DNA from 2 places in the Actinoplanes octamycinicus genome. Region 2 is predicted to be linked to the other one. Evidence: riboswitches for the same ligand, from Rfam matches in the RefSeq annotation. Region 2 holds a riboswitch; the other holds the start of a gene.

Region 1 (9,830 bases), 170 kb from region 2:
CCGGCCCCTGTCCCGGCGACAACGTCACCTGCAGGGCCGAAGGTCTGGTCCACCCCGGCAACCCGGAGCCCGGCCGCCGGGAGCCCGCAGGCTCCAGGATGTCGAACGACCGACGAGGGACTACTCCCCTTCGCGGGAAACTATACCGCGACTCCACAAGCCCCCTCCGCCTGCGAAAAGGACCACGAGAACGAGGCGCGAGCGAAGGCCGCGGGAGGGGGCCGGACGCGAAGACCGGAGCCGCCGATGCGGGCCGCGGAAAGGAGCGGCGAACGGAAGGCTCACGCCACGAAGAGCGTCGCCCGGTCGCGCAGCAACAGGTGCTTCAGCTTGATCAGCGACCGCCGCGTCTGGCTCTTCACGACGGTGATCGGGACGTCCAGCTCGGCCGCCACCTGCTCCACGCTGTGGTCGGCGAAGTAGCGCAGCAGCACGATGGTCCGGTCCCGGGCGGGGAGCCGGCTCAGCGCGTCCATCATCGTGATCCGCAGGTCCCGGTCGACCGCGTAGGACGGCTCGCGCAGCTCCCCCGGCGTCGACTCGGTGGAGCTGCGGCGGCGCCGGTGGTCGAGGTAGGTGCGCACCAGGACCTTCTGCGCGTACGCCGAAAGGTTGTCGCTGCCGGCGGCCCGCTCCCAGCTCAGGAACAGCTTGGTCAGCGTGGCCTGGGTCAGGTCCTGGGCGAGGTGCCAGTCGCGGCAGAGCTGGAACGCGGTGCTGTGCAGGCGCGCGGAGCTGTCCGACGCGAAGCGCGTGAACTGCTCGGTCGAGGCGGGCGCGCGGGCAGGCGCCGGAACCGGGGGGTCGAGGAGTTCAAGCATGGCCAGGGTGTCGCCTTCTCTGCAGCCACCGTGGCAGGCATCGCCACAGTGGACCGTCTCGGGGAAACGCGTGCGCCAAAGTACGCGGTCCTCCCCCGTTCGTGGGGGCGGACGCCGAGAGTGGCACGCAATAGGTAGAGAAGGCTCGGAGGCCGCTATGCGCCGGCTGTGTCCGCGTCCCGCAGCGCCGCGCGCAGCGGCCCGGCCTTGGCGGCCGCCTCGGCGACCTCGGCCTGCGGGTCGCTGTCCGCGGTGATCCCGCCGCCGGCCCAGGCGTGCACCCGCTCGCCGTCGACCGCCACGGTCCGGATGCTCAGCCCCAGGTCGAGGTGGTCGTGACCGATCCAGCCCAGGGCGCCCATGCTCACCCCGCGGCCCACCGGCTCCAGGGCGGCGATCTGGTCGAGCGCGGCGAGCTTGGGCGCTCCGGTGACGCTGCCACCTGGGCAGACCGCGCGGAGCAGGTCGGCGAGCCCGACGTCGCCGTCGAGGGCCGCGGAGACGACCGATTCGGCCTGCCACAGACCACACCACTGGCGGACCGCGAACAGTTCGTCGACGCGCACCGGGCCGGTGCCGGGCAGCCGGGCCAGGTCGTTGCGCTCCAGGTCGACGATCATGACGTGCTCGGCGCGTTCCTTGGCGGAGGCGAGCAGTTCCCGGCGGCCCGCCTCGGTGGCCGGCCGGGTGCCCTTGATCGGCCGGGTCAGCACCCGGCCGTCGCGGACCTCGACGAGGGTCTCCGGCGAGGCGGTGGCGAGCGCCCACCGCCCTTCCGGGTCGGCCAGGACCCCGCCGTATCGCGCGCCGGGCAGGGCCGCGACGCGCCGCAGGGCCGCGGTCGGATTTCCGACGTACGGAGCAGCCGCGTGCCCGACGACGTTGACCTGGTACACGTCGCCCCGCCCGATCGCCGCGCGGACCTGGTCAATCGCCCCGGCGTGCTCGTCCGGCGTCCAGCTGGCCCGCCACGGGCCGAGTTGCCAGCCGGTTCCATGCTGGGGTGAACCGGGGGCACCCCGGTCGGCGTGTACCCAGACGACGGCGTACACGTCGGGGACGACGGGGACCGGAGTGGGGCCGCCAGGAGTGGCGTTGATCATCACGCATCCGGCATCCGCGGACACGTAGAGCGACGCTCCACAGATATCGGAATGGCCATCCGGCCGAGATTTGTCAGCCGAACGGCCGAGGTTTCGCACCGCTAGTCCGTTGGCGGCGAGGAACCCGGTCAGAAGCTCGGCAGGGTCACCGGAATCACCCCGGTGCCACCGGAAGACACGTAACGCATGGTGACGGGCATGGCAGGCGGTCGGAGCCGCCGGCGGAGCACCGGGAGGAGGTGCCGGAGAGTGGTCGACAGACCCCTGGGCGTGGACCATCGATACGGCGGAACCGCGGGCCGATGCCGTCACCGCAGTGAACCGTTCTCGTTCGATCTGAGGTAACGTTCGAGCCCGACTTTGTGAGCCTTCACACAGCCCCCGACCGGAGTAAACCCAAGATGTGCCAGCACCGAATCCCCTGCCCTCCAGCCGATGCCATCGATCGCGAAGCCGCCAAGACCGTGGCGACCTTCTGCGAACAGGGCTGGAGCCTGCTCTGCAACGGCGTCATCGTTTTCGAGGACACCGGCGAGCTCCTGCCGGACGGCACGACCATCGAGCCGCACCGCGGTCCGGCGGTCCACGCCCTCGCAGCGTAATTACTCAGAGTAACAAAACGAACGCCCGGCTGGACAGAGACGGCGCAGGCCGCGATCCGTGGACCGCGACCTGCGCGAGATGACCGATGTCAGCTCTCGAAGGCTTCCGGCGAGGGGCAGGAGCAGACCAGGTTCCGGTCCCCGTAAGCCCCGTCGATGCGGCGCACCGGCGGCCAGTACTTCGCCGTCCGGTCGACGCCCTCCGGGAAGCCGGCCACCGACCGCGGGTACGGGTGCGACCACTCGTCCGCGGTGACCGCCGAGGCGGTGTGCGGCGCGTTCGCCAGCGGGTTGTCGTCCTTGGGCCAGGTGCCCGCGGCGACCTGGTCGATCTCGCCCTTGATCGCGATCATCGCGTCGCAGAACCGGTCCAGCTCGGCGAGGTCCTCGCTCTCGGTCGGCTCCACCATCAGGGTGCCCGCCACCGGGAACGACATGGTCGGCGCGTGGAAGCCGTAGTCGATCAGCCGTTTCGCCACGTCGTCCACGGAGACGCCGGTGGCCTTGGTGATCGGCCGCAGATCCAGGATGCACTCGTGCGCCACCAGGCCGTGCTCGCCCGCGTAGAGCACCGGGTAGTGCTCGCGCAGCCGGGCGGCCACGTAGTTGGCGGCGAGCACCGCGGTGGCGGTGGCGTGGGCCAGCCCGTCCGGGCCCATCATCCGCACGTACGCCCAGGAGATCGGCAGGATGCCGGCCGAGCCGTGCGCGGCGGCCGAGACGGCGTGGTGGTCGCCGGCCTCCAGGGGGTTGCCGGGCAGGAAGTCGGCGAGGTGGGCGCGGACCGCGACCGGGCCGACGCCGGGGCCACCGCCGCCGTGCGGGATGCAGAACGTCTTGTGCAGGTTCAGGTGCGAGACGTCCGCGCCGAACTTGCCCGGCTTGGCGAAACCGACCAGGGCGTTCAGGTTCGCCCCGTCGACGTAGACCTGGCCGCCGGCCTCGTGGACCCGCTCGCACAGCTCGGCGATGCCGGTCTCGTAGACGCCGTGGGTGGACGGGTAGGTCACCATGATCGCGGCCAGCGCGTCCCGGTGCTTCTCGATCTTGGCGGCCAGGTCGGTCAGGTCGACGTTGCCGTTCTCGTCGCAGGCGACCACGACGACCCGCATCCCGGCCATGACGGCGCTGGCCGCGTTCGTGCCGTGCGCCGACGACGGGATCAGGCAGACGTCGCGGTGCACGTCCCCGCGCGCGCGGTGGTAGCTGCGGATCGCGAGCAGGCCGGCCAGCTCGCCCTGGGAGCCGGCGTTCGGCTGGACGCTGACCGCGTCGTACCCGGTGATCTCGGCGAGCCAGCCCTCCAGCTGGGCGACCAGGTGCTCGTACCCCTCGGTCTGCGACGCCGGGGCGAACGGGTGGATGTTCGCGAACTCCGGCCAGGTGACCGCCTCCATCTCGGTGGTGGCGTTCAGCTTCATCGTGCACGAGCCCAGCGGGATCATGCCGCGGTCCAGGGCGTAGTCCCGGTCGGAGAGCTTGCGCAGGTAGCGCAGCATGCTCGTCTCGGAGTGGTGGGTGTTGAACACCGGGTGGTGCAGGTAGTCGCTGGTCCGGGCGAGCGGCTTGGCGCCGCAGGTGGCCGGCTCGGCGACGGTGGCCCCGAACGCCGCCAGGACGGTCTCGACGTGCGCCGCCGTGGTGGTCTCGTCGGTGGAGATCGACACCCGGTCGGCGTCGACCAGGCGCAGGTCCACGCCGTTCGCCGCGGCGGCCGCCACGATCTGCTCGGCGCGGCCCGGCACGACGGCCGTGACGGTGTCGAAGAACGCCTGGTGGGCGACCTCGACGCCGGCCGCGGTGAGGCTGCCGGCCAGGGTCAACGCGTGGTCGTGCGTCCGCTTGGCGATGGCGCGCAGGCCGGCCGGGCCGTGGTAGACCGCGTACATGCTGGCCATCACGGCCAGCAGGACCTGCGCGGTGCAGATGTTGCTGGTCGCCTTCTCCCGGCGGATGTGCTGCTCGCGGGTCTGCAGCGCGAGCCGGTAGGCGGGCGCGCCGTCGGCGTCCTTGGACACCCCGACCAGGCGGCCGGGCAGGCTGCGCTCCAGACCGCTGCGCACCGCCAGGTAGCCGGCGTGCGGGCCACCGAAACCGAGAGGTACGCCGAAGCGCTGCGTCGTACCGGCCGCGATGTCCGCCCCGATCTCGCCCGGCGCCCGCAGCAGCGTCAGCGCCAGCAGGTCGGCGGCGACCGTGACCAGGGCACCCTTGGCGTGCGCGGCCTCGACCAGGGCGGCGTGGTCGCGGACCGCGCCGGACGCGCCCGGGTACTGCAGGTGCAGGCCGAAGAACTCCTCGGGCAGCTCCTCGTCGCGGTCCAGGTCGACCAGCTTGACCTCGATGCCCAGCGGTTCGGCCCGGGTGCGCAGCACGGCCAGAGTCTGCGGGAAGGTGTCGGCGTCCACCGCGTACACCGAACTCTTGACCTTGGACGCGCGGCGCGCGAGCGTCATGGCCTCCGCGACCGCGGTGGCCTCGTCGAGCATCGACGCGTTCGCCGTGGTGAGCCCGGTGAGGTCGGTCACCATGGTCTGGAAGTTCAGCAGGGCCTCCAGGCGGCCCTGGCTGATCTCCGGCTGGTACGGCGTGTAGGCCGTGTACCACGCCGGGTTCTCCAGCACGTTCCGCTTGATCACCGCGGGCGTGTGGGTGCCGTAGTAGCCGAGACCGATCATCGGGGTGACCAGGGTGTTGCGCGCCGCGATGGCGCGCAGCTCGGCGATCGTCTCCTCCTCGCCGATGCCGGCCGGCAGGTCGAGGGAGCCGTGGAACCGGATCGACTCCGGGATCGCGGCGTCCATCAGCTGATCGAGCGACTCGTACCCGACCGCCTTGAGCATCTCCGCCTGCTCATCGGCCTGCGGGCCGATGTGGCGGTGGGTGAATGACGAGGTCATGGGCGACTCCCAGGTTCGAGAAGGCTGACAACGCCCTCCCCCTCTGTCATACCCACATCGGGGCACTTCAGAGTCGCCTGCCCGCGCGGTCCGTTTGCCTGTAGAGATTCCGGGGAGGAGTTGCCCCTTCGGCGCCTGGATGTGCAGGTCTCTCCCGCGCGGCTGGCACCCAACCTACCAGTGCGACCGGTCATGATCGGAATGCCTAGGCTGGGCGTGTGACGTATTCCGCTGCTCATGATCGTTACGAGTCCATGACCTACCGCCGCGCCGGGCGCAGCGGGCTCCAGCTGCCCGCCATCTCGCTGGGCCTGTGGCACAACTTCGGCGACACCCGGCCCGCCGACCGCCAGCGCGACATCGTCCGCCGCGCCTTCGACCTCGGGGTCACCCACTTCGACCTGGCCAACAACTACGGGCCGCCGCCCGGCAGCGCGGAGACCAACTTCGGGCGGATCCTGGCCGGTGACCTGAAGCACCACCGCGACGAGCTGATCATCTCCAGCAAGGCCGGCTACACCATGTGGGACGGCCCCTACGGCGACTTCGGCTCGCGGAAATACCTGGTCAGCTCGCTGGACCAGTCGCTGAAGCGGCTCGGCGTCGACTACGTCGACATCTTCTACCACCACCGGCCCGACCCGGACACCCCGCTCGAGGAGACGATGGGCGCGCTGGACCACCTCGTGCGGTCCGGGAAAGCGCTCTACGTCGGCCTGAGCAACTACAAGTCGGAGCAGACCGCGCAGGCCGCCGCGATCCTGCGCGAGCTGGGCACGCCGCTGCTGATCCACCAGCCGTCGTACTCGATCCTGAACCGCTGGATCGAGCACGACAACCTGCTCGACACCCTGGAGGAGGCCGGCGCGGGCTGCATCGCGTTCAGCCCGCTGCAGCAGGGCCTGCTCACCGACCGGTACCTCAACGGCATCCCGGACGACTCGCGGATCCGGACCAGCGTCTTCCTCAACGAGGAGGCCCTGGACGCCAAGACGCTCGGCCGGCTGCACGCGCTCAACGACATCGCCAAGTCGCGCGGGCAGTCCCTGGCCCAGCTGGCCCTCGCCTGGGCGCTGCGCGACCCGCGGATGACCAGCCTGATCATCGGCGCGTCCAGCGTCCAGCAGCTGGAGAACAACATCGCCGCCCTGGACAACCTGTCGCTGACCCAGGACGAGCTGGACGCCATCGACGGCACCGTGCTCGACCTCTGAGCTAAATCCGGTGCGTGCCCGCGACCGGGATGACTACCGTTCGCGGGCATGAGCGGGCTGGTCGAGAAGCACACGATCCTGGGCGTGGTGGTCGGGTCCCGGGCCTACGGCCTGGACGGGCCGGACAGCGACCACGACCGGCGCGGCGTCTACGCCGCGCCGACCCGGGACTTCTGGCGGCTGGACAAGCCGCCGACGCACCTCGACGGGCCGGCCGAGGAGCAGTTCTCCTGGGAGGTCGAGCGGTTCTGCACGCTCGCCCTGCAGGCCAACCCGACGGTGCTCGAAGTGCTCTGGTCGCCGATCGTCGAGCGGATCACGCCGGACGGCGAGGAACTGCGCGGCGTCCGGACCGCGTTCCTGTCCCGGCGGGTCGCCGAGACCTACGGCAACTACGCGCGGGACCAGCTCGACCGGGTCGCGGCGCGCCGGGCGCGGACCGGGGAGACCAACCACAAGCAGGCGATGCACATGATCCGGCTGCTGATGGCCGGGGCGCACGTGCTGCGTACCGGGGAGGTGCTGGTCGACGTGCGGCACCTGCGGGACCGGCTGCTCGCGATCAAGCAGGGGCTGGTGCCGTGGGAGGACGTGACGGCCTGGGCCGCGACGCTGCTCGGGGAGCTGGACGAGGCCGCGGCGGCCACGACACTGCCGGAGCGTCCGGACCGGGGCCGGGTCGACGAGCTGCTGCGAGGGATCCGGGAACGCGGGCTCCTGGCGTACGGGAAGAGGGGTTGAGATGACCACCGAAGTGCCGGAGTGGGCGGCGGACGCGGCCCGGCAGCTGCCCTATCCCCTGATCTTCTGCACGGTGAGCGGGGCGCACCTGTACGGGTTCGCCTCGGTCGACTCCGACCTCGACCTGCGCGGCGCGCACGTGCTGCCGGCGGCCGAGGTGGTCGGGCTGCGCACCGGCCCGGACACGCTGCAGCGCGGCGGCGTCCGGGACGGTGTCGAGCTGGACGTGGTCTCGCACGACCTGCTGAAGTTCGCCAAGCTGCTGACGAGCCGCAACGGCTACGTCCTGGAGCAGCTGCTGTCGCCGCTGGTGGTGCTCACCTCGCCGCTGCACGCCGAGCTGGTCGCGCTGGCCCCCGGGCTGATCACCCGCAACCACGCCTATCACTACCTGGGCTTCTCGCACAGCCAGGAGAAGCTCTACGCCAAGAACGGCGAGCTCAAGCCGGCCCTCTACACGCTGCGGGTGCTGCTCACCGGCATCCACCTGATGCGCACCGGGCGGCTGGAGACCGACCTGCGGATCCTGGGCGCCGGCATCGACTACGTGCCGGACCTGATCACCGCGAAGCGGGAGGCCGAGCACGGCCCGTTCCCGCCGGGCGCGGCGGACCGGCTGACCGCCGACATCCCGCGGCTGCGCGCCGAGCTGGAGGCCGCCCGGGACAGCTCGCCGCTGCCCGGCAAGCCGTCCTGGGAGGCCGTCGACGCCTTGCACGACCTGGTCGTCCGCACCCGCCTGGCGACTCAGGAGAAGTCGGCGTAGGCGAGGTGCGCCCGGCAGCGCCGGCACCGGAACAGGAACGCCGAGATGGCGCCGTCGGGGACGAGATAGGCGAGAAGGGTCTCGTCCCCGAGATGCTCGACCAGCGACTCCCGGGCGTCCGGCAGCGCCTCGATCTCCCGGGCGCCCACCTCGCCCAGAAACGCGGCGCCGTCCCCGCAGTGCGCCAACCAGGTCTCCTGCTGCCAGCCGGAGAAGCCCGGCGTGCGCCGGATGACCGCGTCCGGCAGGTCCCCCACCGCGTCGGTGAACTGCGCGTCGAACTTCGCCGCCGCACTGCCGTCGGCTATGCACCATGGGCACAGCCGGCGGCGTAGATCGGCGACGGCGTAGACCGGCCCGACGTAGGTCATCGGGCGCTCCCGCCCACAGCAGGCGCAGAGAACCGGCTCGGGCCGGATGGCGCCGGTCGCGATCGGATCCGGGTGGTACGGGAAGTCGGGCAGCTCCACCGCGCGATCCTGGCACAGCCCCTCACACGCGAGTGAACTCCATGACCCAATTGGACTCCCAGGTCTGACCGCCGTCGGCGGAGAACTCCTGCTCCCAGCGGGCCGACGTCGGGGTGATGTCCGACCAGATGAAGTGCGCCTTGATCGGCTTGCCCTCGTGGGTGTCGTCGCCGTAGAAGTCGCCGCGGCCGCCGGCGAACCGTCCGGTCACCGGCGGGTACTGGCGGCCGGTGCGGCTGCTGGACCAGTACAGCGACCACTCCTCGCGCTCGACGTCGAACAGCCGCAGGGTGAACCCGCTGCTGCCCAGCGTCGGGAAGACGATCTCGTCGATGTTGCCGCCGCCGCCGAAGATCTGCTGGCCGGTCGACGTGCCGGGGAAGGTGACCCAGTCGTCGCTGCCGCTGAAGAGGGTGGTGAGCCGCCGGTTGAGCACGGTCCAGGAGCCGATCAGGAAGTCGAAGTCGTTCATGGCGATGATCATGGGACGTTACCCCTGACAGCTTCTGTCAGGGGCCTGGGAGAATCCGCGGATGCGTGCCAGCCGACTGCTCTCCCTGCTGCTCCTGCTGCAGAACCGGGGACGGATGAGCGCCACCCAGCTCGCCGCCGAGCTGGACGTGACCGCGCGGACCATCTACCGCGATGTCGAGGCGCTGGTCGCCGCCGGGGTGCCGGTCTACGCCGAGCACGGCCCGACCGGCGGCTACCAGCTGATGGACGGCTACCGCACCCGGCTGACCGGGCTGACCGCGGAGGAGGCCGAGTCGCTGTTCCTCACCGGGATGCCGCAGCCGGCCGCCGAGCTGGGGCTCGGGGCGCAGGTGGCCGCGGCGGAGCTGAAGCTGATGGCGGCGCTGCCGACGCCGTACCGGGACGCGTCGATCCGGATCCGGCAGCGGTTCCACCTGGACGCCCCCGGGTGGTACCGGGAACCGGGCCGGGTGCCGCACCTGCTCGCCGTCGCTGAGGCGCTCTGGCAGGACCAGGCGATCGAGGTGCGGTACCGGCGGTGGTCGCCCGAGCCGGGCGAGGTGACCCGCCGGCTCCAGCCGCTCGGCCTCGTCCTCAAGGCCGGAGTCTGGTATCTGATCGCGGTCGGCGACGAACGGCCCCGCACCTACCGCGTCTCGGCGATCACCGGCCTGCGGCTGCTGCCGGACCGGTTCACCCGGCCGGACGGCTTCGACCTCGCCGAGTTCTGGCAGCACCA
Region 2 (9,830 bases):
GGATGTCCCGCCCGCCCACGGTCACCGTCGCGTGCGGCTGCGCGCTCAGGTTGTGCACCCAGGCCGGCGCCTTCTCGCCGCCCCAGTTGGAGCCGACCACGACGTAGGCCTCGCCGTCGGCGACGAACTGCAACGGGCTCTGCCGCGGCTGCCCGCTGCGCCGACCGACCGTGGTGAGCAGCAGCCCGGGCGCCATCCCGAGGGCCACCACCCGGCCCTTGGTCACCCGGCTCAGCCACCGGTCGAGGGCCACCACCCGGCGCGCGACCGGCGTGAACACCGGCGCGTCGCCGACCGCCCGCCAGAACTTTCTCCAGATCACGCCGCTGAGCTTAGGGCAGGCCGGAGGCAACCGGACCACACCCGGGCACCACCGGGGCCCGCATCCGGCGGGCCGCATCGTCGTCGCATGCCCACCCCGAAGCAGGCTCTCGGCGCCGCCGCCGCCATCACCGTGGCCAGCACCGCGGCCGCCACCGTCGCCCTGACCGGTCCGCCGGTGAACGCGGCGCAGCGCACGCCGCTCGCCGCCAGCCCGTCGGCGTCCGCCTCGGTCGCGCCGAAGGTGCCCACCACGACCGCGGTCACCCCGGCCTCCGGGCCGCTCAAGGGCGGCGCCGTCATGGTCACCGGCACCGGGTTCAGCACGGTGAACCCGGCCAACCCGGCCGCGGTGAAGTTCGGCACGGTCAACGCCACCTCGTTCATCGTGGTGTCCGACACGGTGCTGACCGCGATCGCGCCGGCCGGCGCCAACGGCCCGGTCCGGATCACCGTGACGAACGCCGCCGGGGCCAGCCTCGGCACGGTCTCCTTCACCTACCGGGCCCCGCTGCGCGCCACCTTCGAGACGGTCACCGGGGCGAGGATGACCGGTGGCACGGTGGTCCCGGTGTCGGTGACCGGTGGAACCGTCGGCGCCTCGGCCAAGGAGTTCGCCGCCGAGAAGATCACCGCGAAGGTCGGTTCGGCGGCCGCCGCGGTCGCCTGGGTCGACGCCACCCATCTCACGGTGACCACCCCGGCCAGCACCAAGGCGAGCGGGCTGCCGATCACCCTGCTGCACGACGGGGTGGCCGGCGAGCCGTCGGTGGCCACGGTCGGCTACGCGCCCGGGGTCACCACGGTGGCTCCGGCGAGCATCTCCACCGCCGGCGGCACCACGGTGACCATCTCCGGCACCGGGTTCACCGAGGTGACCGCGACCGACCCGACGGCGGTCCGGTTCGGCGACGTGAACGCGACCAGCTTCAAGGTCGTCTCGGCCACCCAGATCGTCGCGGTCGCCCCGGCCGGCAAGAACGGGCCGGCCACGGTCACCGTGAAGACCGCCGGGGGCGCCGGCCGGACGGCGGTCACCTACCGGGTGCCGCTCGGCCTGGAGGTCCCGGCCGGCACGGTCGCCAAGGCCACCGGCGGCACGGTCACCCTCAAGGTCACCGGCGGCACGGCCGGGGCCACCCTGAAGGACTTCACCGCGGAGCGGATCACCGTCCGGGCCGGGACCGCCAAGCTCGCCACGACCTGGGTGGACGCCAGCCACGTGCGGGTGACGATGCCGCCGTCGAACGCCGCGACCGGCAGCGTGACCCTGCTGCACGACGAGGTGCCCGGCGCCGCGGCGGCGGTCGGCTACGTGCCGGTGGTGCAGAGCCTCTCGGCGAGCAGCGACCGGCTGGCCGGCGGCGCGAAGGTCATCGTGAAGGTGGCCGGCGGCGACGTCGCGGCGGCGAAGAACTTCAAGTTCGGCGACAAGGCGGCCACCTGCACGGCGCAGGGCAAGGGCACCGCGACCTCGTACGAATGCGTGGTCCCGGCCGCGGCCCAGGCCGGCGCGACCTGGGTGTCGTTCACCTCGAGTGCCGGCGTGGCCAGCCGGTTCACGGTTGCCGCCGGGTTCTTCTACACCGACCTGGACTGAACGGCACGCGGCGCGTCGCCGGGCCCGCCCCCGTGCCATCACCACCGGCGGGGCGCGCGGTCCCGCGCGCCCTGGCGGCTGCCCGACGTGGACGTGGAGGGCGAAAGTCTCGCCGCGCACCTGGCCGCCGCCGCACCCGCCGAGCCGCAGCTCACCACCATGAGGACCGGATCCGACCCGGTCCGCGGCGCCCGGAGCGCCGCGGACCGGAAACCTCAACTTTCGAAGTCTGTCAATGTGTTGTAACGTCCGCCGGGAGCGCTCCCACCTTCGCTCGCTCACGAAGGAGTTCCCCCATGTCCCGTTCCCTGCGCGGCCTGATCGCGGCCGCCCTGCTGGCCACCGCCGCGACCGTCGGAGTCATCGCCGCCGGTCCGGCCCAGGCCGACACCCAGATCTGCGAGCAGTACGGCTCGACCACCATCGGCGGCCGCTACGTGGTGATGAACAACCGCTGGGGCACCAGCGCCCAGCAGTGCATCAACGTCACCAGCACCGGCTTCGCCATCACCAGCCAGCAGGGCGTCGGCAGCACCAGCGGCGCCCCGGTGTCCTACCCTGCGGTCTACTACGGCTGCCACTACACCAACTGCTCGCCGGGCACCAACCTGCCGATCCAGGTCAGCCAGATCAGCAGCGCGACCAGCAGCATCAGCTACAACTACGTCTCCGGCGCCACCTACGACGCGGCCTACGACATCTGGCTCGACCCGTCGCCGAAGAAGGACGGGGTGAACGCCCAGGAGATCATGATCTGGTTCAACCGGCAGGGCTCGATCCAGCCGATCGGCTCGCGGACCGCCACCGCCACCATCGGCGGCCGCACCTGGGAAGTGTGGACCGGCAGCAACGGCTCCAACGCCGTCGTCTCGTACGTCGCGCCGTCCCCGATCACCAGCTGGAGCTTCAGCGTCCTGGACTTCATCAACGACACCAAGACGCGCAGCTCGGTCACCAACTCGTGGTACCTGACCAGCATCCAGGCCGGGTTCGAGCCGTGGATCGGCGGCACCGGCCTGGCCGTCACCAGCTTCTCCGCGTCGGTCAACGGCGGCGGCACCCCGTCCAACCCGTCCAACCCGTCGTCCCCGACGCCCGGCACCGGCACCGCGTGCCGGGTCACCTACGCCACCAACGTCTGGAACACCGGCTTCACCGCCGACGTCAAGGTGGCCAACACCGGCGGCAGCGCGATCAACGGCTGGACCCTGGGCTTCACGCTGCCCGGCGGCCAGTCGATCACCGGCTCCTGGAACGCCACGCTGAGCGGCACCTCCGGCGCGATCACCGCCCGCAACGTCAGCCACAACGGCAGCCTCCCGGCCGGCGGCAGCACGTCGTTCGGCTTCCAGGGCACCTACAGCGGCTCGTTCGCCGCCCCGTCCGCGTTCACCCTCAACGGCACCGCCTGCACCCGGGCCTGACCGCACCATGCCCCGGTCCGGCACGCTGCCGGACCGGGGTCGGCCGGGTCGCCTACAGTGGACGCATGCGCCAGGAGCTGAAGAACCTGACCTTCTCCGAGCACTCCGAGTGGTTCGGCCTGGGCCCGCTGGCGCTCGCCGTCCTGGCCGGCGTCCGCGCCTTCGCCGCCGACGAGTCGTTCGCCCGGTGGGCGTGGGGCATCATCGCCGCCGGCCTGCTGGTCGCCTGCGCCGTCTTCGTGGTCTGGGCGAGGAGGCAGCGCGTCAGCACTCGATGACGTTGACCGCGAGGCCCCCGCGCGACGTCTCCTTGTACTTGATCTTCATGTCGGCGCCGGTCTCCTTCATCGTCTTGATCACCTTGTCCAGCGAGACGTGGTGCTTCCCGTCGCCGCGCAGCGCCATCCGGGCCGCGGTGACCGCCTTGACCGCCGCCATCCCGTTCCGCTCGATGCACGGGATCTGCACCAGCCCGCCGACCGGATCGCAGGTCAGCCCGAGGTTGTGCTCCATGCCGATCTCGGCGGCGTTCTCCACCTGCTCCGGCGTCCCGCCGAGCACCTCGGCCAGGCCGGCCGCCGCCATCGCGCACGCCGAGCCGACCTCGCCCTGACAACCGACCTCGGCACCGGAGATCGACCCGTTCTCCTTGAACAGCAGCCCGATCGCGCCGGCCGTGAGCAGGAACCGGACCACGCCCTCCGGCGAGGCGCCGGGCACGAAGGCCAGGTAGTAGCTGAGCACCGCCGGGATGATCCCCGCGGCGCCGTTGGTGGGCGCGGTCACCACGCGCCCGCCGGCCGCGTTCTCCTCGTTGACCGCCATCGCGTACGCGGTGAGCCACTCCATCGCGTGCACCTCGGGGTTCCCGGCGGCGCGCAGCTGGCGCGCGGTCGCCGCGGCCCGGCGCCGCACCTTGAGGCCGCCGGGCAGCACCCCCTCGGCGTCCAGGCCCGCGGTGACGCACTCGTGCATCACCTTCCAGATGCCGAGCAGCCCGTCGTGCACCTCGTCGGGGGAGCGCCAGGCGCCCTCGTTGGCCAGCATGATCCGCGAGATCGAGAGTCCGGTGGTGCGGGTCAGGTCGAGCAGCTCCGCTCCGGAGGCGAACGGATACCGCACCTCGGTCTTGACCGGGTTCATCATCGAGGACACGACGAATCCGCCGCCGACCGAAAAGTACTTCTTGCTGAACAGCTCGGTGCCGCCGGCGTCGAGCGCCGTGAAGATCATCCCGTTGGGGTGCTCCGGCAGCGCCCGCCGCCGGTGCAGCACCAGGTCGACCTCGAGCGACCCGATCCGGCCGTCCGACGGCGGCTCCAGAGCGGTGTCCACCGTCTCCGGGTCATGCCCCATCAGCCCGAGCAGCACCGCCCGCGGCGTCCCGTGCCCGTGCCCGGTGGCGCCCAGCGACCCGAACAGCTCGGCCCGCACCCCCGCCACCCGGGCGTCGAGGTGCTCGGTGAACATCCGGGCGGCCCGCATCGGGCCGACCGTGTGCGAGCTGGACGGCCCGATCCCGATCGAGAACAGGTCAAAGACGGAGACGGCCATGACCCCGCCCATCGGCGCGCAACCCGGCGAACTGAGGCATCACGACGCCTCCCCGGCCACCAGCGCCTCGTACTCGGCGTCGGAGAGCGTCACCGGCGTCCCGCTGACCCGCAGGCGATAGAGCCACCCCTTGCCGTACGGATCGGAGTTGATCAGCGCCGGGTCGTCCACGACCGCCTGGTTGACCTCGACGATCTCGCCGTCGGCGGGCGCGTACACCTCGCTCACCGACTTGGTCGACTCGATCTCGCCGGCCGGGTCGCCGGCGCTGACCACCGTGCCGACCTCGGGCAGCTCGACGAAGACGACGTCGCCGAGCGCGTCCGCGGCGAACGAGGTGATCCCGACCGTGGCGACCTCGTCCTCGGTCAGCCATTCGTGGTCCTTGGTGAAACGCATGGTCCGGCCTCGCTATCGCTTGTAGAAGGGCAGCTTGACGACCTCGGCCGGCTCGTGCGTGCCGCGCACGTCGACGACCAGGGCGGCCCGGTCGGCGTCCTTCGCGACGTAGGCCAGCGCGATCGGGTGGCCGAGCGTCGGCGACGGCACGCCGCTGGTCACCTCGCCCACCTGGGCCCCGGTGGTCGCGTCCAGCACGGCGTGCCCGGCCCGCGGCGAGCGGCGGCCCTTGGTGACCAGCCCGACCAGCTCGGTTTCGGGTGCGACCGTGCGCAACGCCGCGGCACCCACGAAGTCCGACTTGTCCAGCGCGACCACCCGGCCCAGCCCGGCGTGGAAGGGCGTGGTGCGTACCGTCAGCTCGTGCCCGTAAAGCGGCATGCCGGCCTCCAGCCGCAGCGTGTCCCGGCAGGCCAGCCCGGCGGGCTGGGCCCCGGCGGCCGCGGCCCACTCCCAGATCGCCTCGGCGTCCGCGTTGTCGCAGTAGATCTCGAAGCCGTCCTCGCCGGTGTACCCGGTCCGGGCCAGCAGCACGTCCCGGCCGGCCAGTCGCTCCGGCTTGATCCCGTAGTACTTCAGGTCCGGGTGCTCGCCGACGATCGTGACCGCCGCAGGCCCCTGCACCGCGATCAGCGCCCGGTCGGTCTCGGTGATGGTCACCGCGAAGCCGCCGGAGTACTCGCCGAGCATGGCGAGCACGATCGGCGCGTTGGCGGCGTTCGCCACCACCAGGAAGCGCCGCTCGGCCAGCCGGTAGACGACCAGGTCGTCGAGCACGCCGCCGTTGGTGTGGCAGAGCATCGTGTACTTGGCCCGCCCCACCGCGACCGCGGACAGCCGCCCGACCAGCGCGTAATCCAGGAAGGCAGCCGCTTCCGGCCCGCTCACCTCGAGCTGTCCCATGTGGCCCAGATCGAAGAGACCAGCCGATTTCCGTACGCTGTGGTGCTCGGCGACGTCACTGCCGTACCGGAGTGGCATCTCCCATCCGGCGAACCCGGTGAACGAGGCGCCGAGGCGCTGATGAACGTGGTGAAGCGCGGTGCGTCGCAACAGGGAGGCTCCTCGGCAGTCGGCCTCCCTCGCTCTGTCATGGGGCCTGAGAGGTTCACCGCCGGGGCGGCTTGCACCTTGGGCGCAGCTCACGGGAGCTGACTTTCCAGAGTCGCCTGACCGTTGCGGTACGTGGGCCTGAGAGATTCTTGAGGGAGATTTGCTCCTTCGGCGACCCGCCCGCCGGTGACGGCAGGTGGGTGCTCTCCCGCAGCGGTGTCGCGGCGAAGTCTTCTTTTGTGCTTCGGAAGCTATCAGGCCCCGCCGGCACCATCAAGATCCACTGTCGTGTCGCCCTTCTCCCCCGCCGCGGCCAACCGGCCCAGGGCCGGCAGCGCCCGCAGGATCGTCTCGCTGTCGCCCGGGTCCAGCCGGTCGAAGAGCCGGTCCAGGGTCGCCGCGTAGTTCGCGTAGGTCCGGGCCAGCAGCTCCCGCCCCGCCGAGGTCACCTCGACCAGCACGCCGCGCCCGTCGTTCGGGTCCGGCACCCGCTGGACCAGCCCGGACTTCTCCATCCGGCCGACCAGCTGGGTCATCCCCGGCTGCGAGGCCCGGGTCAGCCGGGCCAGGTCGGTGACCCGCCCCGGCCCGGCGTCGGCGAGCCGGCGCAGCACCGAGAGCGCGATCGAGCTGGGGTTGTCCGGCCCCTCCAGCTGACGCAGGAACCGGACCAGCTGGGCCAGCACCGGCAACAGCTGTGACCCAGGACTCTCGTCGTCCATTACGTGACCTCATCATGCCGCCGGAGTGGAACCTTTCCGATCCTTTCCTACGCGCCTCCCGGATCCGCGCCCGCCTCCGCTTTAAAGATTCCCTCTGCGCAAACTTGCCGAATGGGCAAGCTTTGTCGATACTTGGCTGTAGCAAGCACTGAACCGCCCCGAGAGGTCTCTGCCATGTACGGCGCCCCGCCCGAGATCGGCCTGCGCCTGCACGATCTGCTGAAGGTCATCCGCCTGATCAAGCAGCACCGGTCAGCGGCCCAGCCGGCCATACCCATCGGCCTGCTCGGACTGCTCGCCGAGATCGACCGGCTGCCCACCGGCTGCCGGTCGCGCGACCTGGCAGCCCAGGCCGGCCTCGACCCGTCCACCGTCAGCCGGGCGGTCGCCGCCCTGGTCACCCAGGGCCTGCTGGCCCGGGAGGCCGACCCGCACGACGGGCGCGCGACGTTCCTGGTGGTCACGGCGGCCGGGCGGGCCGCGCTCGACGAGGCGTTTCAGTGGTACGGCCAGTTGCTGGCCCAGGCGATGGACGGCTGGAGCCCCGACGAGATCAGCACCCTCGACCAGGGGCTCGGCCGGTTCATCGCCGCTCTCGCCACCACCCTCGGAACCCACGAAACCACGGAGGTCGCGCCAGTGAGCGAACTCGCGAGCGCATCGGTCAGCTCAGTACAGAACTCATGGCGACGCCGGAGCGAAGCGGAGGGGGCGGCATGAGCGCACCGAGCACACCGGCGGCTGCCGCGGACAGCGAGGCGAAGTCCCATCGGCAGACCCTGGAGGCACTCTCCGGCCTGCTGCTGGTGCTCTTCGTCGCGATGCTCAGCAGCACGGTGGTCTCCACCGCCCTGCCGAAGATCATCGGCGCGCTGGACGGGTCGCAGACCCAGTACACCTGGGTGGTCACCGCCACCCTGCTGACCGCGACGGCCACCACCCCGATCTGGGGCAAGCTCGCCGACCTGTTCAACAAGAAGCTGCTGATCCAGATCTCCATCGTGATCTTCGTGATCGGCTCGATGGTGGCCGGCGCCGCGCAGAACGCCGGTGAGCTGATCGCCGCCCGGGCCTTCCAGGGCATCGGCGTCGGCGGCCTGCAGGCGCTGGTCCAGGTGGCCATCGCGGCGATGATCCCGCCCCGCGAGCGTGGCCGCTACAACGGCTACCTCGGCGGCGTGATGGCCCTGGCCACCGTCGGCGGCCCGCTGCTCGGCGGCCTGATCGTGGACACCTCGTGGCTCGGCTGGCGCTGGTGCTTCTTCGTCGGCGTCCCGGTCGCCGTGATCGCCCTAGTCCTGCTGCAGGTCACGCTCAAGCTGCCGACCGCCCGCCGGGCCAACGTGAAGATCGACTACCTGGGTGCGACGCTGATCGCGGCCGGGGTCAGCCTGCTGCTGATCTGGATCTCGTTCGTCGACGACACGTTCGCCTGGCTCTCCTGGCAGACGTACGCCATGGTCGGCGGCACGATCCTGCTGCTCGGCCTCGCCGTGCTGGTCGAGGCGAAGGCGGCCGAGCCGATCGTCCCGCTGCCGATCGTCCGGGAGCGCAACACCGCCCTCGCCATCCTGGCCAGCCTCGCGGTCGGCATGGCGATGTTCGGCGGCGCGGTCTTCCTCGGGCAGTACTTCCAGATCGGCCGCGGCTACAGCCCGACCGAGGCCGGCCTGCTCACCATCCCGATGATGGCCGGCGTGCTGCTCACCTCGGTGATCAGCGGCCGCATGATCACCAGGACCGGCCGGATCAAGCCGTACATCATCGCCGGCGCGGTCGTGCTGGTCGCCGGGTTCGCGCTGCTCAGCACCATCGACCACGCGACCGCCCTGTGGTTCGTCGGCGTCGGCATGTTCCTGGTCGGCGCGGGCGTCGGCATGTCGATGCAGAACCTGGTCCTGGCCGTGCAGAACACCGTGGCACTCAAGGACATCGGCGCGGCCAGCTCCACGGTCGCGTTCTTCCGCTCGCTCGGCGGCACCATCGGCGTCTCGGTCCTCGGCGCCGTCCTGGCCCGGCGGGTCACCGACCAGATCACCCACGACCTGGCCGCGGCCGGCGTCCCCGCCTCCGGCAGCAGCGGCGGCAGCACGCTCAACCTGAGCGCCCTGCCCGAGCCGATCGTGCACATCATCCGAGCCGCCTACGGCGACGCCACCGGCCACATCTTCCTGCTCTCCGCCATCATCGGCGTGGCCGGCATCCTGGCCGCGATCGCCATGCGCCCGGTCATGCTCCGCGACAGCCTCGACCTCCCCGCCGAGGTGAAAGCCGCCGCGGTAGCCGCCGACGCCATCGACGGCGCCCCGCCGATCGACCAGGTGGCGCTCCCGCGCGAGCCCCGCCAGCCCGGAGAGGGTCACCAGGTCCGGCCCGGGGAGGGTCACCAGGTCACCAGCCCGCGCGAGGAAGACGGCACCACCACCCGCCGGTGACCCGCCCAGGTCATGGGCTGCCGCCCACCCCGCCCAGCCCCAGCACGCTGACCTCCCACCCCGCCCAGCCCCGGCCAGCCGCCCACCTCAGCACGCTGGCCTCCCGTCCCGCCCAGCCCGAGGTCAGCCGCAAACCCAGCCCGCTGACCTCCCTCGACGCTCAGCCCGAGGCCAGCCGCCAACCCCGGCCCGCTGACCTCCCCCGACGCTCAGCCCGAGGCCAGCCGCCAACCCCGGCCCGCTGACCTCCCTCGACGCCCGTTCCGGCGCGCCACACACCCGGCCGACACAGCCGGCGCGCTGGAACGGGCCTCCCTGTCAT

Evidence for each region. A riboswitch is a leader RNA that binds a small molecule or an ion and turns the genes downstream of it on or off. The one in region 2 is predicted to bind glycine.
Region 1: another riboswitch for glycine. It lies ahead of gcvP (aminomethyl-transferring glycine dehydrogenase); the one in region 2 lies ahead of gcvT (glycine cleavage system aminomethyltransferase GcvT).

What each region holds. Positions count from the first base shown of each region.
Region 1 covers NZ_JACHNB010000001.1:7,705,615-7,715,444, forward strand. The annotation lists gene BJY16_RS34805 (sigma-70 family RNA polymerase sigma factor) at 282-821, opposite strand; gene BJY16_RS34810 (chorismate-binding protein) at 977-2,203, opposite strand; gene BJY16_RS34815 (DUF5999 family protein) at 2,326-2,526, shown strand; gene gcvP (aminomethyl-transferring glycine dehydrogenase) at 2,616-5,426, opposite strand; glycine riboswitch at 5,503-5,593, opposite strand; gene mgrA (L-glyceraldehyde 3-phosphate reductase) at 5,645-6,640, shown strand; gene BJY16_RS34830 (nucleotidyltransferase domain-containing protein) at 6,689-7,381, shown strand; gene BJY16_RS34835 (nucleotidyltransferase domain-containing protein) at 7,383-8,147, shown strand; gene BJY16_RS34840 (CbrC family protein) at 8,129-8,617, opposite strand; gene BJY16_RS34845 (hypothetical protein) at 8,640-9,089, opposite strand; gene BJY16_RS34850 (helix-turn-helix transcriptional regulator) at 9,151-9,830, shown strand, end outside.
Region 2 covers NZ_JACHNB010000001.1:7,877,713-7,887,542, forward strand. The annotation lists gene BJY16_RS35595 (nitroreductase family deazaflavin-dependent oxidoreductase) at 1-322, opposite strand, end outside; gene BJY16_RS35600 (IPT/TIG domain-containing protein) at 410-1,921, shown strand; gene BJY16_RS35605 (glycoside hydrolase family 12 protein) at 2,218-3,345, shown strand; gene BJY16_RS35610 (hypothetical protein) at 3,411-3,623, shown strand; gene BJY16_RS35615 (L-serine ammonia-lyase) at 3,610-4,899, opposite strand; gene gcvH (glycine cleavage system protein GcvH) at 4,939-5,298, opposite strand; gene gcvT (glycine cleavage system aminomethyltransferase GcvT) at 5,311-6,351, opposite strand; glycine riboswitch at 6,384-6,463, opposite strand; glycine riboswitch at 6,468-6,572, opposite strand; gene BJY16_RS35630 (MarR family winged helix-turn-helix transcriptional regulator) at 6,606-7,073, opposite strand; gene BJY16_RS35635 (MarR family winged helix-turn-helix transcriptional regulator) at 7,248-7,793, shown strand; gene BJY16_RS35640 (MDR family MFS transporter) at 7,790-9,508, shown strand.